Regions from separate parts of the Leucobacter sp. USHLN154 genome, predicted to be linked through region 1. Evidence: predicted binding sites of a transcription regulator. Region 1 holds the regulator's gene; each other region holds the start of a gene.
What was found. The regulator HrcA, encoded in region 1, represses chaperone genes, less so after heat shock. The targets are predictions, from matches to a motif close to TTNGCACTCGNNNNNNNCGAGTGCNAA.

Region 1 (6,087 bases):
TCGGGCTCGTGGCGCCCGATTACGCCGTCGGTCTCGAACCACTCGGCAAGGCATTCGTCGGACTCATCAAGATGATGATCGCGCCGATCATCTTCTGCACCATCGTCATCGGCGTCGGCTCCATCGCCACGGCCGCGACGGTCGGAAAGATCGGCGGGCTCGCCCTCGCGTACTTCATGACCATGTCCACCTTCGCTCTGGCGATCGGCCTGGTCGTCGGCAACCTGCTCCACCCGGGAACAGGCCTCGACATGCAGGGAGCGGAGTACACGGTCACGGGCGAAAGCAGCAGCACACAGGATTTCGTGCTCGGCATCATCCCGACGACGTTCTTCTCCGCGTTCACGGGCGAGAGCGTGCTCCAGGTCCTCTGCATCGCTCTCCTCACGGGCTTCGCGCTCCAGGGCCTCGGCGAACGCGCGACGCCCATCATGGACGCCATCAAGCAACTGCAGACGCTGGTCTTCCGCATTCTCAGCATGATCCTCTGGCTCGCCCCGCTCGGAGCATTCGGGGCCATCGCGGCTGTCGTCGGGAAAACCGGGATCGCAGCGATCTGGAGTCTCGGAGTGCTCATGCTCGGCTTCTACATCACCTGCATCGTCTTCATCGTCGGAGTGCTCGGCACCCTGCTCTATGCGGTCACGCGCGTCAACATCTTCGCAGTCATGAAGTACCTCGGACGCGAGTACCTGCTCATCGTGGGCACGTCGTCATCCGAATCGGCCCTGCCGCGGTTGATCGCGAAAATGGAACACCTCGGAGTCTCGAAACCCGTCGTCGGCATCACGGTGCCCACGGGGTACTCGTTCAACCTCGACGGCACCGCGATCTACCTGACCATGGCCTCGCTCTTCATCGCCGCCGGAATGGGCGACCCCATGAGCCTCAGCGAGCAGATCGGGCTGCTCGTCTTCATGATCATCGCTTCGAAGGGAGCCGCCGGTGTGACGGGCGCGGGACTCGCGACACTCGCGGGCGGACTGCAGGCGTACCGGCCTGAGCTCGTCGACGGGGTCGGCGTGATCGTCGGCATCGACCGCTTCATGTCGGAAGGGCGGGCGCTCACCAACTTCACCGGCAACGCTGTTGCGACGCTGCTCCTCGGATCATGGACGAAGCAGGTCGATATGCAGCGCGTGCATCGAGTGCTCCGCGGGGAGGCGCCATTCGATGAGACGACCCTCACCGGCGACAATCACGGCGCCTCGGCCGGCTCGGATTCCCACGCACGCGTCGAGGCGGATCCTCGCTTCCGGCGGCGCTGATCAGCGGCGGCCCGGCTCACCAGCGCTGGAACGCCGCATTCAGCACCGCGAGCGCAGCGGGACCGGCGGAGGACGTTCGGAGCACCGTGTCGCCGAGGAGCAGGATCGATGCTCCGGCTTCCTCCAACCCGTCGAGCTCGTCGCCGGCGAACCCGCCCTCCGGTCCGACGACGAGCAGCAGCTCATCGGCCGGGTGCGCGGATTCGGCTGCGGACCGCGCCCACGTCGAGACCCGAGAGGTGCCGCGCGGGTGCAGCACGACGACCGTCTCCCGCTCGCGGCTCGCGATCTCGCGCAACCCGTCGAGCGAAACCGGCTCGCGCACTTCGGGAATGCGCGCGCGCATCGATTGCTTCGACGCCTCTCGCGCGACGCGCCTCCACTTCGCGAGCCCCTTCGCGATCTTCTCCTGGGCACTGGAGCCATCCCAGCGGGAGACGGAACGCGCGGCCTGCCACGGCACGATGGCATCGACGCCGAACTCGGTCGCCTGCTCCACGGCTCGCTCGTCTCGGTCGCCCTTCGCGAGCGCCTGCACGAGCACCAGACGCGGACCGGCGGGCGGCGCTGACTGAACGACGCGATCGATGCGCACGGTGAAGCGATCCTTCGCGACCGACTCGACCGCGCCCTCCCCCAGTGCGCCGGCACCGTCGCCGATCGCCGTCCGCTCGCCGACGCGCAGGCGGCTCACGCGAACGGCGTGACGTCCCTCATCACCGCTCACCTCGACGAGCGACCCCGGAACGATGTCGGAAGCGTCGAGGTCTTCGCGGTAGTAGAGGTTGGCCACGCTCAGCCCTGACGGAAGAAGCGGTCGCGAATCTTGCCGAAGAAGCCCTGATGGAATTCGCCGAGGTGCGGAGCATCGTCCTTGCGCAGCGACGCGAGCTGCCGCACCAGATCCTTCTCCCGATTCGAGAGCTTCGTCGGCGTGGCGACCTGCACGGCGATCTTCAGATCACCGCGCGTCGTGCTGCGCAGTCCCTGGATCCCGCGACCGCGAACCGTGAGCATGTCTCCGGATTGCACCCCCGGCTCGACCTCGACCTCGACCTCGCCGTCGAGGCCCGCGAGCTTCGCATCGGCGCCGAGAATCGCATCGGTCATGGAGAGCTGCATCGTGCACAGCAGATCATTGCCGTCACGGCTGAAGATGTCGTGATGCATCACGCGGAACTCGATGAACAGGTCGCCGTTCGGCCCGCCGCCGGGGCCCACCTCGCCGCCGCCGCGCATCTGCAGGCGCGTGCCGGTGTCGATGCCGGAGGGAACCTCGATGGGGAAGGTGCGGCGCTCGCGCACGCGCCCCTTGCCCGCGCACTGCACGCAGGGATGCTCGATGATGGTGCCGTACCCCTGGCAGCTGCCGCACGGGTGCATGGTGACCACATTGCCGAAGAGCGACCGTACCTGGCGCTGCACCTGCCCCTGGCCACCGCAGACGTCGCAGGTGACGGGATGCGTGCCCGGCTGGCAGCAACTGCCCTGGCAGACTTCGCAGAGCACCGCCGTGTTCACGGTGATCTCGCGCTGCGTGCCGAAGATGACGTCTTCGAGCGAGACGTCGACCCGGATCATCGCGTCGTCCCCGCGCTCCGAGCGCGAACGCGGACCGCGCTGACCCGCACCGCCGAATCCGGCGCCGCCGAAGAAGGTCTCGAAGATGTCGCCGAACCCAGCGGCGCCCCCCTGCGAGCCGCCCATGTCGTAGTGCTGTCGCTGCTCGGGGTCGCTCAGCACGTCGTACGCATGCGTCACGCTCTTGAACTGCTCGGCCGCGTCCTCGCTCGGGTTCACATCCGGGTGCAACTGGCGTGCCAGCCGCCGGTAGGCCTTCTTGATCTCTTCGGCGCTCGCTTCGCGGGAGACGCCGAGGGTCTCGTAATGATCGGCCACGCTATATCGCTCCTCAGGTAGGGGGTGTCGTCGGGTGGGCAGGAGGAGCGGCGGCTACCGCTCCTCCCCCAAGAATCGGTTGAGGTAGCGCGCGATCGCGCGCACTGTGGCGATGTTGCCGGCGTAGTCCATACGCAGCGGCCCCAATACGCCGAGTTTCGAGATCGCGATGCCGTCCTCGTACTTCGACGCGATGATCGAGGTCTCTGAGAGCCCGTAGGCCTCGTTCTCACGACCGATCGACGCCGAGACATCGCGGTCGTCGTGCACCAGCTCGCCGAGAAGTCGAAGCAGGGTGACCTGCTCCTCAATGGCTTCGAGCACGACGGGCAGCGATCCGGCGAACTCGCCATCCGGTCGGGAGAGGTTCGCGGCGCCAGCAACGGCGATGCGGTCATTGCGGTTGGCCTGCAATTGCCCCGACACCACCGCGAGCACACGGCGCACGAGATCGGACTCGTCTGGTTGCGACCAGAGCGGCAGATCCTCCACGAGACGCGTCACCGCACCCGCAGCCGTCTCGACGTCGCTGCCCACCGCCGCATCGGCGATGCGCTGCCGGAGGCCGTGCACCCACGCCTCCGTGACGCGCGAGGCCGGAAGGAGGGCCACCTGCTGCTCCACCACTCCGCTGCCGAGAATCAGGACGCTGAGCACCCGATCCTCGCCGATCGCGACGAGGTCGATGTGACGCACGACCGTGCGGCGCAGCGACGGGTACTGCGCGACCGCGACCTGGTTGGTGAGCTGGGAGAGCATGCGCACCGTGCGCGCCATGACGTCGTCGAGGTCCGACGACTCGCCGAGGAAGCGCTCGATCGCGGATCGCTGCGCCGAACTCAACGGACGAATGCGTGCGAGCGTGTCGACGTAGAGCCGGTACCCCTTGTCCGTGGGCACGCGGCCCGAGGACGTGTGCGGCTGCGCAATGAGCTCGTCTTCCTCGAGCAGGGCCATGTCATTGCGAATGGTCGCTGCGGAGACGCCGAAGCTGTGGCGGTCGACGATCGCCTTCGACCCGACGGGCTCGTTCGACGACACGTAATCGCCCACGATCGCGTGCAATACCGCGAGGCTGCGCTCCGAAACCATCGCCCCTCCTGACCCTGGCACTCACTTGTTCCGAGTGCCAAGTCTAGCGCAGGCACGGTGGCATGCGACCGCTACCGCTCCCAGCGAACACGGTCGTGCGAGGGGTCCTCGAGCGGCGCCCCGCAGCCCCGACGGGGATGGGATCAGCCGCCCAGCAGTCGGTGCACGACGGTGTCGGCGAGCAGTCGCCCGCGCAGTGTGGGAACGAGGCGTCCGGCGATCGCGGCCCTCCCGTCGAGGAGCCCGTCCGCGATGAGTTGCGGGATCGAGCGACGTTCGTCGGCGCTCAGCACGTCAGCCGGAAGCCCGTCGACGATCCTGGTCTCGAGCAGGATGCGCTCCTCTCTCCGGGCCTCCTCCGACAGGGTCTCGCGCGAATGCGCGGGCGAGACGCCCTGCGCCATGCGCTGCGCGTATGCGCCCGGATGCTTCACGTTCCACCACCGCACTCCGCCCACGTGGCTGTGGGCTCCGGGGCCGGCCGCCCACCAGTCCTCACCCGTCCAGTACGAGAGATTGTGGCGCGACCGCGTCTCCGGCGAGCGCGACCAGTTGCTGATCTCGTACCAGGAGAAACCCGCCTCGGCGAAGCGGGCGTCGGCGAGCTCGTACATATCGGCGTGCAGGTCCTCGTCGGGGGCGGCGACCTCCCCGCGTCGGATCTGCGCGGCGAGCTTCGTGCCGCGCTCGATGATCAGCGCGTAGGCCGAGATATGGTCGGGTTCGCAGGCGAGCGCTGCGTCGATCGAGCGCTCCCAATCGGCGAGGCTCTCGCCCGGCGTGCCGTAGATGAGATCGACGCTCACCTGGAGCCCGGCATCGCGCGCCCACTGCGTGACCAGCGGCACGCGCTCAGGGGTGTGCGTGCGGTCGAGCGTCGCGAGCACGTGCGGCACGGCGGACTGCATGCCGAAACTCACGCGCGTGAACCCCGCATCGGCCAGTGTTCGCAGGTACTCGGCGTCGACCGAGTCGGGATTCGCCTCCGTCGTCACCTCAGCCCCGTCGGTCAGCCCCCACTCCGCCCGGATGCGCCCGAGCATGCGAGCGAGATCGTCGGCCGGCAGCAGCGTCGGCGTGCCCCCGCCGAAGAACACGGTCGATACCTGCCGTTCCGGAAGCCCGGCGAGTCGCAGCACGCGGCCGCCCAGGGTCAGCTCCTGCTCCACCTGCGCGGCGTAGTCGCCCCGCGAGGTGCCGCCGAGCTCACTGGCCGTGTACGTGTTGAAATCGCAGTATCCGCATCGCACTCGGCAGTACGGCACGTGCACGTACACGCCGAAGTTGCGGGCATGCGCGCCGACCGCGACCTCGGGTGGGAGCGCGCCGTCCTCCGGGGCGGGGTCTCCCTCAGGCAGCGCGCTCGGCACGGCGGTCTCCTGATCCTGCGTTCCACTCGGGGCAGAACTGCCCCCTCATCACGACCGTCTACTGGGTCGGCGCTGGTGTGTCGGGCCGTTCGCGTCGGCGCCCGGCAGATGGCCGGGGGCGTCGTCTTGCTCCGCGATGCCGTCGGACGCCTGCACAGGCTCGGGCTCGGGCACAACCTCAGGCTCGGGCTCGGGCTCGGGCGGAGCCTCGGGCTCGGTCGCCTGTACTGGCTCGGGCGCAGCCTCAGGCTCGGCATCCGGCGCCGCATCGACAGCTGGCTCCGCCGCGGGGGTCTCCGCCTGCACGGCCGGGCCGAGATCCGGAACGGGCTGAGCACCGGGAGCGAGCGCGGCGATCCCGCGCTTGACGGCATCGAGCGCGGCACGGACGTCGGCGCGGCCGCGCAGGCCGAGCAAACCGTTCTTCGGCGCTGCGACGAACCCGCGGGCGACGGCCC
Region 2 (6,087 bases), 530 kb from region 1:
CTTCAGGTCCGGGAGAAAACTCGCCATTCGCTGAAGCTGAACGTTATCTTTGAAGGAAGAATGGGGGAATGCGCCTCATCGACGTTTGATCGAAGGAGAATCATGTCCGACAATCTGCCAGGCAACGACCGCAATTCGAACCCGGTTCCGCCCCCGCCCGCGCCGTCCGGCACCCCGAACGCGCACACTCCGAACGCGCACACCGCGCCGAGCGCTCCGGCGTACGACCCCGCAGCGACGAACCCCGGCGCTCCGGCATACTCGGGCGGTCCTGCTCAGCCGAAGGGGCTCGCGCTCTCGTCGATGATCGTGGGCATCGTGAGCCTCCTGATCTCGTGGCCGGTGAGCATCGTCGGCATCATCGGCGGCGTGGTCGCGCTGGTGCTCGGCATCGTGGCGCGGAAGAAGGGGCAGCCGAAGGGGATGGCCCTCACCGGCATCATCACCGGCGCCCTCGCCATCGTCATCTCGATCATCGCGATGATCGTCGTTGCGCTCGTCATCGGCGCCGCGCTGAACGACCCGAACCTGCAGCAGCAGTTGGAGCAGCTGGACCAGTAACGAGTCCGCTGCATGTGCGAAGGCCCGGGGCGCATCCGCCTCGGGCCTTCCGTGCGTTGCACAGGATGCGATCAGCAGCGCTCCGCGAGGAGCGCGCAGTGCTTTCCGGTCTCATCACGCGTGAGCAGCAGGGTGGCGTGCTCCGCTCCGCGCAGGCGCAGTCGCGCCCGCAAGGCCGCGGGATCGACGTCGGCGCCGCGCTTCTTGATCTCGAGCGTGCCGATGCCCCGCGCGGCGAGCGCCCTTCGCAGAGCCTTCTCCTTGACGGGCAGCCGTTCGAGCAGGCGGAAGGTCTGCGCGAACGGCGTTGCGACCAGTTCGTCTCCGGTGAGATACGCGATGCCGGCGCTCATCATGCCAGCACCCAGAGGCTCTGCAAGCGCACCGATGAGACGCGCGCGAATCACGGCCCCATCGGGCTCGTAGAGATACTCGCCCATCGAACGGACGTCGACATCGGGAGCATCGCCAGACGCCGTCATCTCGTGAATCTCGCCGCCCCGGTGCACCAGTGCCGCGCGAGCGATCCCTGGTCTCGCGAGCGCGCCGAACCAGAGCGCGGTCTCGACGACATGCCCGTCGACGGAGACCCACTGGGCCTCTGCCTCTCCTGGAATGAGGTCTCGATCGAGGCCCGGACCCAGTTTGACGCCCGTCGGCATCCGAGATCCGATGCCGAAGGCGAAATCGAGCGACGGCGAATAGTCGTCGGGGGAGGAGAGGCGGCGGGTCTCGCGGTGTCCAGCGGTGCGCCGCGCGGGATCGAGGAACGCTCCGTCGATTCCCGAGAGGTCGACATCGACGGCGTCAGCCGTGCGCACGCGAGGGGCGCGGCTCCCGCGCCGGGCGGCGACGGTCGCGAGGTTGTGCTCGGCGAGTCGAGCGGTGAACCCATCCAGTTCCACAGCCTCGGGAGCGATGCCCTGCTCGAGCATCGCGATCGATTCCGTGCCGATGCCGCAGCCGAGGTCGGCCACCCGTTCGCATCCGGCGTCGCTGAACCGGGCCGCATGTCCGCGCGACACCGAGATCCTGCTCGCCTGCTCCAGCCCAGCCGGAGTGAACAGCAGTTCGCTCGCGAGGGGACCGAACTTCGCACGCGCCCGTTCGCGCAACTGCGCCTGCGTGAGGAGGGCAGCTGCTTCCTCGGGCGCTCGCCCGAGCGTCCTCAGGCGGCGATTGATCGCGTCCGGTGCGGTGCCGCTCTCGAGTTCGAGGGTCGCCTCGGCGAGAGCGGCGAGACCCTGATCGGTGAGGAGGAACTCCCAACCGGGCGGGGGCTCGACGAATGGGGGCGGCCCCGGAGCCACGCTCCGAGGCCGCCCCGATGCGCTCGGCGCATCAGTCATGTCAGTACGAGGAGTAGGAATCGAAACCTGACAGCGAGCTTCCCAGAGCCGCGAAGATGGTGAAGAGGAAGCCGATGTACACGACGATGAAGAGTGCGAGCAGCACGAAGTAGGCGTAGCTGATGATGAGCCCGGTCAGCGCGATGCCGCGGCCCGAATCACCCGTGCGCTTGATCTGGCTGAGCCCCATGTGCCCGAAAACGATTCCGGCGACGGGGCTCAGGAATGCGAAGATGATCGAGAGGAACGCGAACGTGTTCGTCTTGTCGAGGGTGGTCCCCGTCGGGATGGGCGCCGTCGACCGCGATCCGTACCCCTGCGAGCCGTACGCCTGCGAGCTGTAGCTCTGCGGCGGCTGGTACGCGGGGGGCTGCGGAGCGCTCGTCTGGGGCGGGGTCTGGCCCTGCTGGCCCGGGGTCGCGTCCTGGTCCAGGTGCGGCAGGGGAGTGGTGGGCTGCTCGGGGTACTGAGGCGTGGACATTGCTCCTCCATCGGTTGGCGTCGAATCAAGCGGGTGCGAGCCGCGGACCCGCTGGCGATGCCAGTCCAGGGCGTGATTCCATTCTAGGCACGGCGCACTGTTCGCTGTCGGCGATTCCGTGCCGCGACGCTGGCACTCCCCTTGCACGAGTGCCAACGGGAGCCATAGACTCTGGGTAGACGCGCTCGCATGGGGCGGGCGCGGAAACACTTCAGACATTGGAAAGAGGTCAACCGTGTCGGTCGCCATCAAGCCGCTCGAGGATCGTATCGTTATCAAGCAGGTCGAGGCAGAGCAGACCACCGCTTCCGGTCTCGTGATCCCCGATAGCGCCAAGGAAAAGCCCCAGGAGGGCGAAGTTGTCGCGGTGGGTCCCGGTCGAGTCTCCGACTCGGGCACCCGTATCCCGCTCGACGTCGCCACCGGCGACATCGTGATCTACTCGAAGTTCGGCGGCACCGAGGTCAAGGTCGGCGGTGAGGACTACCTCGTCCTCTCCGCTCGCGACATCCTCGCCGTCGTCACCCGCTAACAGCGGCGCTTCCGCAGCGGCCCCGCCGATCCTCCGGGATCGGCGGGGCCGCTGTCGTACCCGGGGGTGCGTCGGGAGTAGACTGCTTCGATGCAGCGGACACGTGCGGGACTCGGATTCGGTCTCGGCGCATATCTCTGGTGGGGCGCGTTCCCCTTCTACTTCGGACTCATCGCGATGGTCGGCCCCCTCGAGGTCGTGCCCTGGCGGGTCGCGACCACGCTGATCTTCTGCGTACTGCTCGTCACCGTCACACGGCGGTGGCAGCGAGTCGCGGTGATCCTGCGCACTCCCAGACTGCTCGGATGGTTCGCGCTCTCCGCGCTCTTCCTGTATGCGAACTGGCAGATCTTCATCATCGGCGTCATGACCGGCCATGTGCTCGAGACGTCGCTCGGCTACTTCATCAATCCGCTGTTCACCATTCTCATCGGAGTCGTGTTCCGCAAGGAACGCCTCAGCCGCCTGCAGTGGATCGCGGTGATGATCGCGGGCGTCAGCGTGCTGATCGCAGCAATCGCGTACGGCTCCTTCCCTTGGATCGCCCTCGGCATCGCGCTCTCCTTCGGTCTCTACGGGGCCGTGCACAAGCACGCGGGCGAAACGGTGGACGGCATCACCGGGCTCACGATCGAGACCTTCGCCACGCTTCCGGTCGCCGCGGTGCAGCTCGGCCTGATCGCGGCGACCTCCGGGTTGACGGCCTTCACGTTCGGCACCGGCATCACCACGCTGGTGCTGTTCAGCGGCATCGTGACCGCCATCCCGCTGATCCTGTTCGGCGAAGCCACCCGACGGCTGCCGCTCGCGCACATCGGATTCCTGCAGTTCCTGACGCCGATCCTCGGATTCTTCTACGGTGCATTCGTCTCGCAGGAGGAGATCACGACAGGACGCTGGATCGGCTTCATCGGCGTCTGGATCGCGCTCGTGATCCTGATCGTCGACATGGTGCTGCAACTCCGGCGTTCGCCGACGGCGCAGGTCAACACGGCCCCGATTCCCCTAGACTGAGAGACGGTACGGGCGCCGCATCCCGGTCGCCCGCGAATCTCTGAGAGCCCCACCCACTACACAGATAGAGGTTCCATGGAACAGCGTGACCCCTTCGCGTTCACCGGTCTGACCTACGACGATGTGCTGCTGCTGCCCGCGCACACCGACGTCATCCCCAGCGAGGCGGACACCTCGACCCAGCTCACCCGGCGCATCCGGCTCCAGATCCCGCTGATCTCGGCGGCGATGGACACGGTGACGGAGACCCGCATGGCGGTCGCCATGGCGCGCAACGGCGGTCTCGGCATCCTGCACCGCAATCTGTCGATCCAGGATCAGGCCGAGATGGTCGACCGGGTGAAGCGCAGCGAAGCCGGCATGATCACGAACCCTGTGACGACCTCCGTCGACGCTTCTGTGGCAGAAGTCGATGCGATCTGCGGTGAGTATCGCGTGTCGGGTCTGCCCGTCGTCGACTCGAACGATGTGCTGCTCGGCATCATCACGAACCGCGACATGCGATTCATCGATCCGAAGGACCGCTCCCAGGTGCGGGTCGAGGACGCGATGACGCGCATGCCGCTCATCACCGGGCCTCGCGGGATCTCCCGAGAAGACGCGGCGGCGATCTTCCGCAAGCACAAGATCGAGAAGCTCCCGCTCGTCGACGAAGAGGGTCGTCTCACTGGCCTCATCACGGTGAAGGACTTCGACAAGGAAGAGCAGTACCCGCTCGCGACCAAAGACGAAGCAGGTCGGCTGCGCGTCGGAGCCGCCGTCGGGTTCTTCGGCGACGCATGGAAGCGCGCGAGCGCCCTCGTCGAGGCCGGCGTCGATGTGCTCGTCGTCGACACCGCGAACGGCGACAGCAAGGGCGTGCTCGACATCATCGCGAAGATCAAGGCCGACCCGGCATTCGCTGGCGTCGACGTCATCGGCGGCAATGTCGCGACGTACGCGGGCGCCAAAGCCATCGTCGATGCCGGCGCAGACGCGGTGAAGGTCGGCGTCGGCCCAGGGTCGATCTGCACGACGCGCGTCATCGCGGGTGTCGGTGTGCCCCAGGTCACGGCAGTGTACGAAGCGGCGAAAGCCGCGACCCCTGCGGGTGTGCCCGTGATCGCCGATGGCGGTCTGCAGCACTCGGGCGACATCGCCAAGGCGCTCGTCGCCGGTGCGTCCTCGGTCATGATGGGCTCCCTGCTCGCCGGTACCGATGAGAGCCCCGGGGATCTGGTCTTCGTCGGCGGCAAGCAGTTCAAGAACTACCGCGGCATGGGATCGCTCGGCGCTCTCCAGACGCGCGGCGAGCGCACGTCGTACTCGAAGGACCGCTACTTCCAGGCGGACGTGCCGAGCGATGAGAAGCTCATTCCTGAAGGCATCGAAGGGCAGGTGCCCTACCGCGGACCGGTCGGAGCCGTCAGCCACCAGATGATCGGCGGCCTGCGTCAGTCGATGTTCTACGTCGGCGCCCGTTCGATCACCGACCTCAAGGAGCGCGGCAACTTCGTGCGCATCACGTCGGCGGGGCTGAAGGAGTCGCACCCGCACGACGTGCAGATGGTCGTCGAAGCGCCGAATTACAAGCGCTGAGACGTGCACGTCGAAGGGCCCGGGTCGGTTTCGATCCGGGCCCTTCTGCGTGTGCAGGGCACGTCTCGGCCGCTGAATGCACCTCGCCCGGCTCCGGCAGCAGGTAGACGCGGCCCGCGCGCTCGGCATGCTCAGCCGCCGCCAGATAGACTGGGCGGGTGAGTAACGAGATCGAGATCGGCCGCGGTAAGCGTGCACGGCGCGTGTACACCTTCGACGAGATCGGCATCGTGCCGACGCGGCGCACCCGCGACCCGGAGCTCGTCTCGACCGCGTGGTCGATCGATGCCTTCCAATTCGACATCCCGGTGCTCGGCGCTCCGATGGACTCCGTCATGTCTCCCGCCGCGGCCATCGCGCTCGGCGAGCTCGGCGGTCTCGGCGTCCTCAACCTCGAGGGTCTGTGGACGCGTCACGAGGATCCCGAGCCGCTCCTCGCGGAACTCGCGACCATCGACGACGAACTCGCGGCGGTGGCGCGGATGCGCGAGCTGTACGCGGCTCCGATCCAAGCAGAGCTCATCACCGCGCGGCTCGGCGAGATCCGCGACGCCGGAGTCACGGTCGCCGGT
Region 3 (6,087 bases), 740 kb from region 1:
CGATTATCATCGGAGGCATCGCGATCCTGGTGATCGGAGTGACCGGAGGCATGCTGCTCGCAGGGCGCAAGGGTAAGGCGGCGGCGACGCCGACCCCGGATCCCGCGCAGCCGTCCGAGCCGGCATCCGACACGGGAGCTGACCATCGTCCTTCCGGGGAGACTCGGTGATGCGCCACCGCGTCGCCGCCGGCTTCGCGGCCCTCCTCGCAGGGTCTCTGCTGCTCGCCGGCTGTGCTGCTCCGTCGGATTCGACCGGCACTGATGCGCCCGCCGCGGTGTCGACGACACCGCTCGCCGAGCTCGCGACCCTCGAAGACCCCAAGGCCTACGTCGGCCCGTCGACGGCGGTGCTGCAGCACTCCACCATCGAGCCCGTGGCTGAGAATCCGGTGCAGTCGCTGCCGGCGACCGTACCCTCGTTCGCGACCGACGGCTCCAGCACGGATGTCACGGTCGAACGGGCCGACAAGGTGGTGGCGGCCGATCTCGGCGGCAACATCTCCGTGACGATCGCAGGGCTCGGATTCGCCGACAGCCTCGTCGGCGTCGACCAGTCGACCACGCTCGAGAGTCTGGCCGACCTTCCTCGCGTCACGAGCGGGGGACACACGGTGAACGCCGAGGCGATCATCGACCTGCATCCGGACGTCGTGGTGACCGACGGGTCTGTGGGTCCGCGAGACGTCATCGAGCAATTGCAGGATGTCGGCATCCAGGTCGTCTTCGTCAAGAACGACCCGTCGTTCGAGGGAGCCGAGGAGCTCGCCCGTCAAGTCGCCGCGATCTACGGCAGCCCCGAAGTGGGCGAGCAGCTGGCCGAGCGCATCGCGAGCGAAGTCGAGGCAAAGATCGCGGAGATCGCGGAGATCGCACCCGGCACCCCCGCCGACAAGCTGCGCATCGCATTCGTGTACCTTCGCGGATCGGCGGGCGTCTACTACCTCTTCGGCAAGGAATCAGGGGCCGATCAGCTCATCGAGGCGGTCGGCGGGGTCGACGTCGCCACCGACATGGGCTGGGACGGCATGAAACCGATGACCGACGAGGCGCTCGTAAAAGCGAACCCAGACCTCATTCTCGTCATGTCGCACGGCATCGAGTCGGTCGGCGGCGTCGACGGGCTGCTCGAGGAGAAGCCCGCGATCGCCGTGACCACCGCCGGCGAGCACCGCCGCTTCGTCGACATGGAGGACGGCACGGTGCTCTCGTTCGGCCCGCGATCCGCCGAGATTCTCGACGCGCTCGCGCGCGCCATCTACGCGCCGGAAGGTCAGTAGCTGCCGCGCTCCGGCGCGGCGAACGCCGATACAATAGGTGATCGTGCCGGCCCCGGGGCCCCGGGTCGCAGCGGTACTCACCAGCGCAGAGAAAGCATCACGTGACGAACGCCACACCGAGTACCCTCGGCCGCCGCAGTGCAGGCCGCGGTGCCATCGTCATCACCGCTGCCGTGATCCTGGTGATCGTCGGCATCATCCTCTCGGCAGGGCTCGGTCAGCTCTCGATCGGGCCGACAGAGGTCGTCGGGTCCGTGCTGCGACGGATCGGCATCGCCAACTCCTGGGCTCCCACCGACGAGCTGCTGGACCGCACGCTGTGGCAGATCCGCTTCCCGCGCGTCATAATGTCCTTGCTCGTCGGCGCCGCACTGGCGGTCGCCGGCGCCGTCATGCAGGCGATCTTCGGGAACCCGCTCGCCGAGCCCGGTGTGGTCGGCGTCTCGTCAGGTGCGGCGCTCGGCGCATCGGCGTCGATCACGCTCGGCATCACCGCGTTCGGCGGGTGGACGATCGCGATCTTCGCCTTCCTCGGCGGCCTCGCAGCGACATTCATCGTGTACCTGACGGCACGCGCGCAGGGTCGCACCGAGATCGTCACGCTGCTGCTCACCGGCGTTGCCATCAACGCGTTCGCCGGTGCAGGCCTCGCGCTGTTCACCTTCATCGGAGACACCGCCAGTCGCGAGCAGATCGTCTTCTGGCAGCTCGGCTCGCTCAACGGATCCCGGTGGAACGAAGTCGGTATCGTGGCGGTCGTCGCCGCGGTCGCCGCCTGCATCGCGATCCTGTTCGCCCAGCAATACGATCTCCTCTCGCTCGGGGACCGCACTGCAGCGCACCTCGGGGTGCGCGTCGAGCGACTGCGCATCGTGTCGATCGTGCTCGTCGCGCTGCTGACCGGCGTCGGCGTGGCCTTCGTCGGCGTCATCTCGTTCGTCGGCCTCGTCGTGCCCCACCTCATGCGCATGATCCTCGGTCCCGCGCACCGCCTGCTGCTCATCTGCTCACTGCTGGGCGGAGCCGTGCTGCTGATCTACGCCGATCTCCTGGCACGCACACTGGTCGACGGCGCGGATCTGCCCATCGGCATGCTGACATCGCTCGTCGGCGGGCCGTTCTTCTTCTGGCTCATCCGTCGCAACCGTCGTCGCTCGGGAGGCTGGGCATGAATGTCGAGGAGCCCGCCGTCTCGCAGCAAGCCGGCGCAGTCGCCCAGCAGGTGGACGGCGTGAGCTATCACGTCGGTTCCGTCCCGATCTTGACCGACGTCACGATGGCGGTGCGATACGGCGAGGTGCTCGCCCTCGTCGGCCCGAACGGTGCCGGGAAGTCGACCCTGCTCAGCGTGCTCTCTGGCGACATCGTTCCGTCGAGCGGTTCGGTGGCTCTCGACGGGCGGGGTCTCGGAAGCTGGCCGGCCCGCGACCTCGCACGTGCCCGCGCGGTACTGCTGCAGGCCAATCAGGTCGCGTTCTCGTTCACCGCTCAGCAGGTGATCGACATGGGGCGCGCACCCTGGATCGGGACACCGGACGCAGACGATGACGAACGAGCCATTCGCGATGCGACGACCGCGGCCGACGTCGGGCATCTGACCCAGCGCGGATTTCCGCATCTCTCCGGCGGTGAGAAAGCGCGAGTCTCTCTGGCGCGCGTGCTCGCCCAGGAGACACGGATCGTGCTCCTGGATGAGCCGACCGCAGCCCTCGACCTGAAGCACCAGGAGGCGGTGCTGCAGATCGCACGGGGGCTCGCCGAACGCGGCAGAGCCGTCATCGTCGTGCTGCACGATCTGTCGCTCGCCGGGGCGTACGCCGACGAGGTCGCCATCCTCGCCAATGGCGCGCTCGTCGCCCGCGGCGCCCCGGGGGAGGTGCTCACCGAAGCCCGCATCGCCGAGGTGTACGGGGCCCCCGTGCGCGTACTGCAGGATCCCGACACCGGGAGACCGATCGTCATTCCTCGACGAGAACGCTGATCCTGTCACCGTTCTGGCAGGTCTGCCACGGTAGTGTGGCAGAATCTCGCAGTGCGCAAGTTCTGCTGCATATCGGCGACATCTGAAGGGGTACCGCGTGGCGCGACCGACCGAAGCAGGGACGAAGAGTCCCTCGGCCCGTCAGTCATACCCCGAGGATCGATTCGACCGCGTGCATCACACGGGTCGGATCGGAGCGCACCGCGTCACCGCGCGCCCACGATACGTCTGGCAGTACCTGATCGCCGGTCTGCTCGGGTTCGCCCTGCTCACGACCGTCGGCATCCTCGCCGTGCAGAGCATCGGCGCCACCGGCAAGCTGCCGCTCGCCTCCTCCGGGGACTCCTCCGGTTCAGCGGCGCCGACCGTCAAGGCAGAGCTCGATCCCGAGGCGACGATCGCAATCCTCAATGGAACCCCGACGGAGAATCTCGCGGCGGCGCTCGACGCGATCGTCACGACCGAGCAGTGGGGCAAGATTCAGTTCTCGGGGAGCGCGGAGACGACCGATGTCGCGATCTCCGCCGTGTTCTACTCGAACCCCGACGATGCCGCCGCCGCCGCCGGCCTCGCCGAGAAGCTGGGCGGCGTCTCGACGTACACGTCGACCGAGTACGAATCGTACGGAGTGCGTCTGGTCGTGCTTCTGGGCGCGGACTACAAGGGACCGGGCCTCGAAGAGGCCGCTGAGATCACCGACGGCTCCGCCGATAACGCGACCGATGCCGATGCCGATGCCGACGGTGCACCGGAACCCGAGACGAATCCCGAGACGGGTCTGCAGATCAACCCGACGACGGGTCTCGACATCGACCCGGCGACCGGATGGGACATCGACCCGACGACGGGCTTCCCGATCGATCCGGCGACCGGTCTGCCCACCGACCCGGCGACGATCCCGCCGAGCGACCCCGCAGTGGGCGGCTCGATCTCGGGCTGACCTGCGGGGCGGGGACCATTCCCGCGTTGTTCGCTGCGCGCGAGCAGACACGCTTGCACTCGCCCGGTCAGAGTGCCAAAATGAGTGTTAGCAGTCGATCCGACTGAGTGCTAAACATTCGTGCGACGGCGCTATGCGTCGGCACGATGCTCACCACATCGAAACACCTCCGGAGGGGCAAATACATGGCAAAGATCATTGCGTTTAACGAGGAAGCGCGTCGTGGACTCGAGCGGGGTCTCAACACGCTCGCTGACGCTGTGAAGGTGACGCTCGGCCCCCGCGGCCGCAACGTCGTGCTGGAGAAGAAGTGGGGCGCCCCCACGATCACCAACGACGGCGTCTCCATCGCCAAGGAGATCGAACTCGACGATCCCTACGAGCGCATCGGCGCCGAGCTCGTCAAGGAGGTCGCGAAGAAGACCGACGACGTCGCAGGCGACGGCACGACGACCGCTACCGTGCTCGCACAGGCACTCGTGCGCGAGGGTCTGCGCAACGTCTCGGCCGGCAGCGATCCGATCGCGATCAAGAAGGGCATCGAGAAGGCCGTCGCGGCAGTGTCGGCCAAGCTCCTCGAGAACGCTCAGGAGATCGAGACCACCGACCAGATCGCGGCTACCGCATCGATCTCGGCAGCTGACGAGCAGATCGGTCAGCTCATCGCCGAGGCCATCGACAAGGTGGGCAAGGAAGGCGTCGTCACCGTCGAGGAGTCGAACACCTTCGGCACCGAGCTGGAACTCACCGAGGGCATGCGCTTCGACAAGGGCTACCTGTCTGCATACTTCGTCACCGACACCGATCGCCAGGAAGCCGTGTTCGAGGATCCCTACATCCTCATCGTGAACAGCAAGGTCTCGAACATCAAGGACCTGCTCCCCGTCGTCGATCCGGTGATCCAGTCGGGCAAGCAGCTGCTCATCCTCGCCGAGGACGTCGAGGGCGAAGCTCTCGCAACCCTCGTGCTCAACAAGATCCGCGGCATCTTCAAGTCGGCGGCCGTCAAGGCTCCGGGCTTCGGCGATCGCCGCAAGGCGATGCTGCAGGACATCGCGATCCTCACCGGCGGCCAGGTCATCTCGGAAGAGGTCGGCCTCAAGCTCGAGAACGCGACCCTCGACATGCTGGGCACCGCTCGCAAGGTCATCATCACCAAGGACGAGACCACCATCGTCCAGGGCGGCGGCGACGACGAAGCCATTCAGGGTCGCGTCACGCAGATCCGTCGCGAGATCGAGAACACCGACAGCGACTACGATCGCGAGAAGCTGCAGGAGCGCCTCGCGAAGCTCGCGGGCGGCGTCGCCGTCATCAAGGCGGGCGCTGCGACCGAGGTCGAGCTCAAGGAGCGCAAGCACCGCATCGAAGACGCAGTGCGCAACGCGAAGGCTGCAGTCGACGAGGGCGTGCTCCCCGGCGGTGGCGTCGCGCTCATCCAGGCCGGCAAGGACGTCTTCGAGGGCCTCGAGCTCTCGGGTGACGAGGCTGTCGGCGCGAAGATCGTGCAGACCGCTATCGAGGCGCCGCTGCGTCAGATCGCGCTCAACGCAGGTCTCGAGCCGGGTGTTGTGGCGGATCGCGTCGCGAACCTGCCGATCGGTCACGGCCTGAACGCCGCAACCGGCGAGTACGGCGACCTGGTGGCCCAGGGCATCCTGGACCCGGCGAAGGTCACCCGCTCGGCACTGCAGAACGCAGCGTCGATCGCAGGGCTCTTCCTCACCACCGAGGCCGTCGTCGCCGACAAGCCGGAGCCGGCATCCGCCGCTCCCGCCGGCGATCCGACCGGTGGCATGGACTTCTAAGTCCTCAGCCTCCAACAGAGATACCCGAACAGGGGTCGCGTCTTCGGACGCGGCCCCTGTTCGCGTGTCGGGGGGTCCG

Region 2: a site for HrcA is predicted at 2,521-2,547, ahead of groES (co-chaperone GroES). Genes of this name have one in related genera too.
Region 3: a site for HrcA is predicted at 4,288-4,314, ahead of groL (chaperonin GroEL). Genes of this name have one in related genera too.

The regions. Positions count from the first base shown of each region.
Region 1 covers NZ_JBBCXF010000001.1:864,623-870,709, reverse strand. The annotation lists gene WFH23_RS04055 (cation:dicarboxylate symporter family transporter) at 1-1,268, shown strand, start outside; gene WFH23_RS04050 (16S rRNA (uracil(1498)-N(3))-methyltransferase) at 1,285-2,061, opposite strand; gene dnaJ (molecular chaperone DnaJ) at 2,064-3,167, opposite strand; gene hrcA (heat-inducible transcriptional repressor HrcA) at 3,222-4,259, opposite strand; gene hemW (radical SAM family heme chaperone HemW) at 4,403-5,629, opposite strand; gene WFH23_RS04030 (DUF1990 family protein) at 5,678-6,087, opposite strand, start outside.
Region 2 covers NZ_JBBCXF010000001.1:333,912-339,998, forward strand. The annotation lists gene WFH23_RS01565 (DUF4190 domain-containing protein) at 103-561, shown strand; gene WFH23_RS01570 (THUMP-like domain-containing protein) at 633-1,910, opposite strand; gene WFH23_RS01575 (DUF4190 domain-containing protein) at 1,912-2,391, opposite strand; gene groES (co-chaperone GroES) at 2,627-2,923, shown strand; gene rarD (EamA family transporter RarD) at 3,014-3,937, shown strand; gene guaB (IMP dehydrogenase) at 4,013-5,515, shown strand; gene WFH23_RS01595 (GuaB3 family IMP dehydrogenase-related protein) at 5,674-6,087, shown strand, end outside.
Region 3 covers NZ_JBBCXF010000001.1:125,283-131,369, forward strand. The annotation lists gene WFH23_RS00505 (HtaA domain-containing protein) at 1-170, shown strand, start outside; gene WFH23_RS00510 (ABC transporter substrate-binding protein) at 170-1,279, shown strand; gene WFH23_RS00515 (FecCD family ABC transporter permease) at 1,381-2,451, shown strand; gene WFH23_RS00520 (heme ABC transporter ATP-binding protein) at 2,448-3,260, shown strand; gene WFH23_RS00525 (LytR C-terminal domain-containing protein) at 3,358-4,200, shown strand; gene groL (chaperonin GroEL) at 4,386-6,008, shown strand.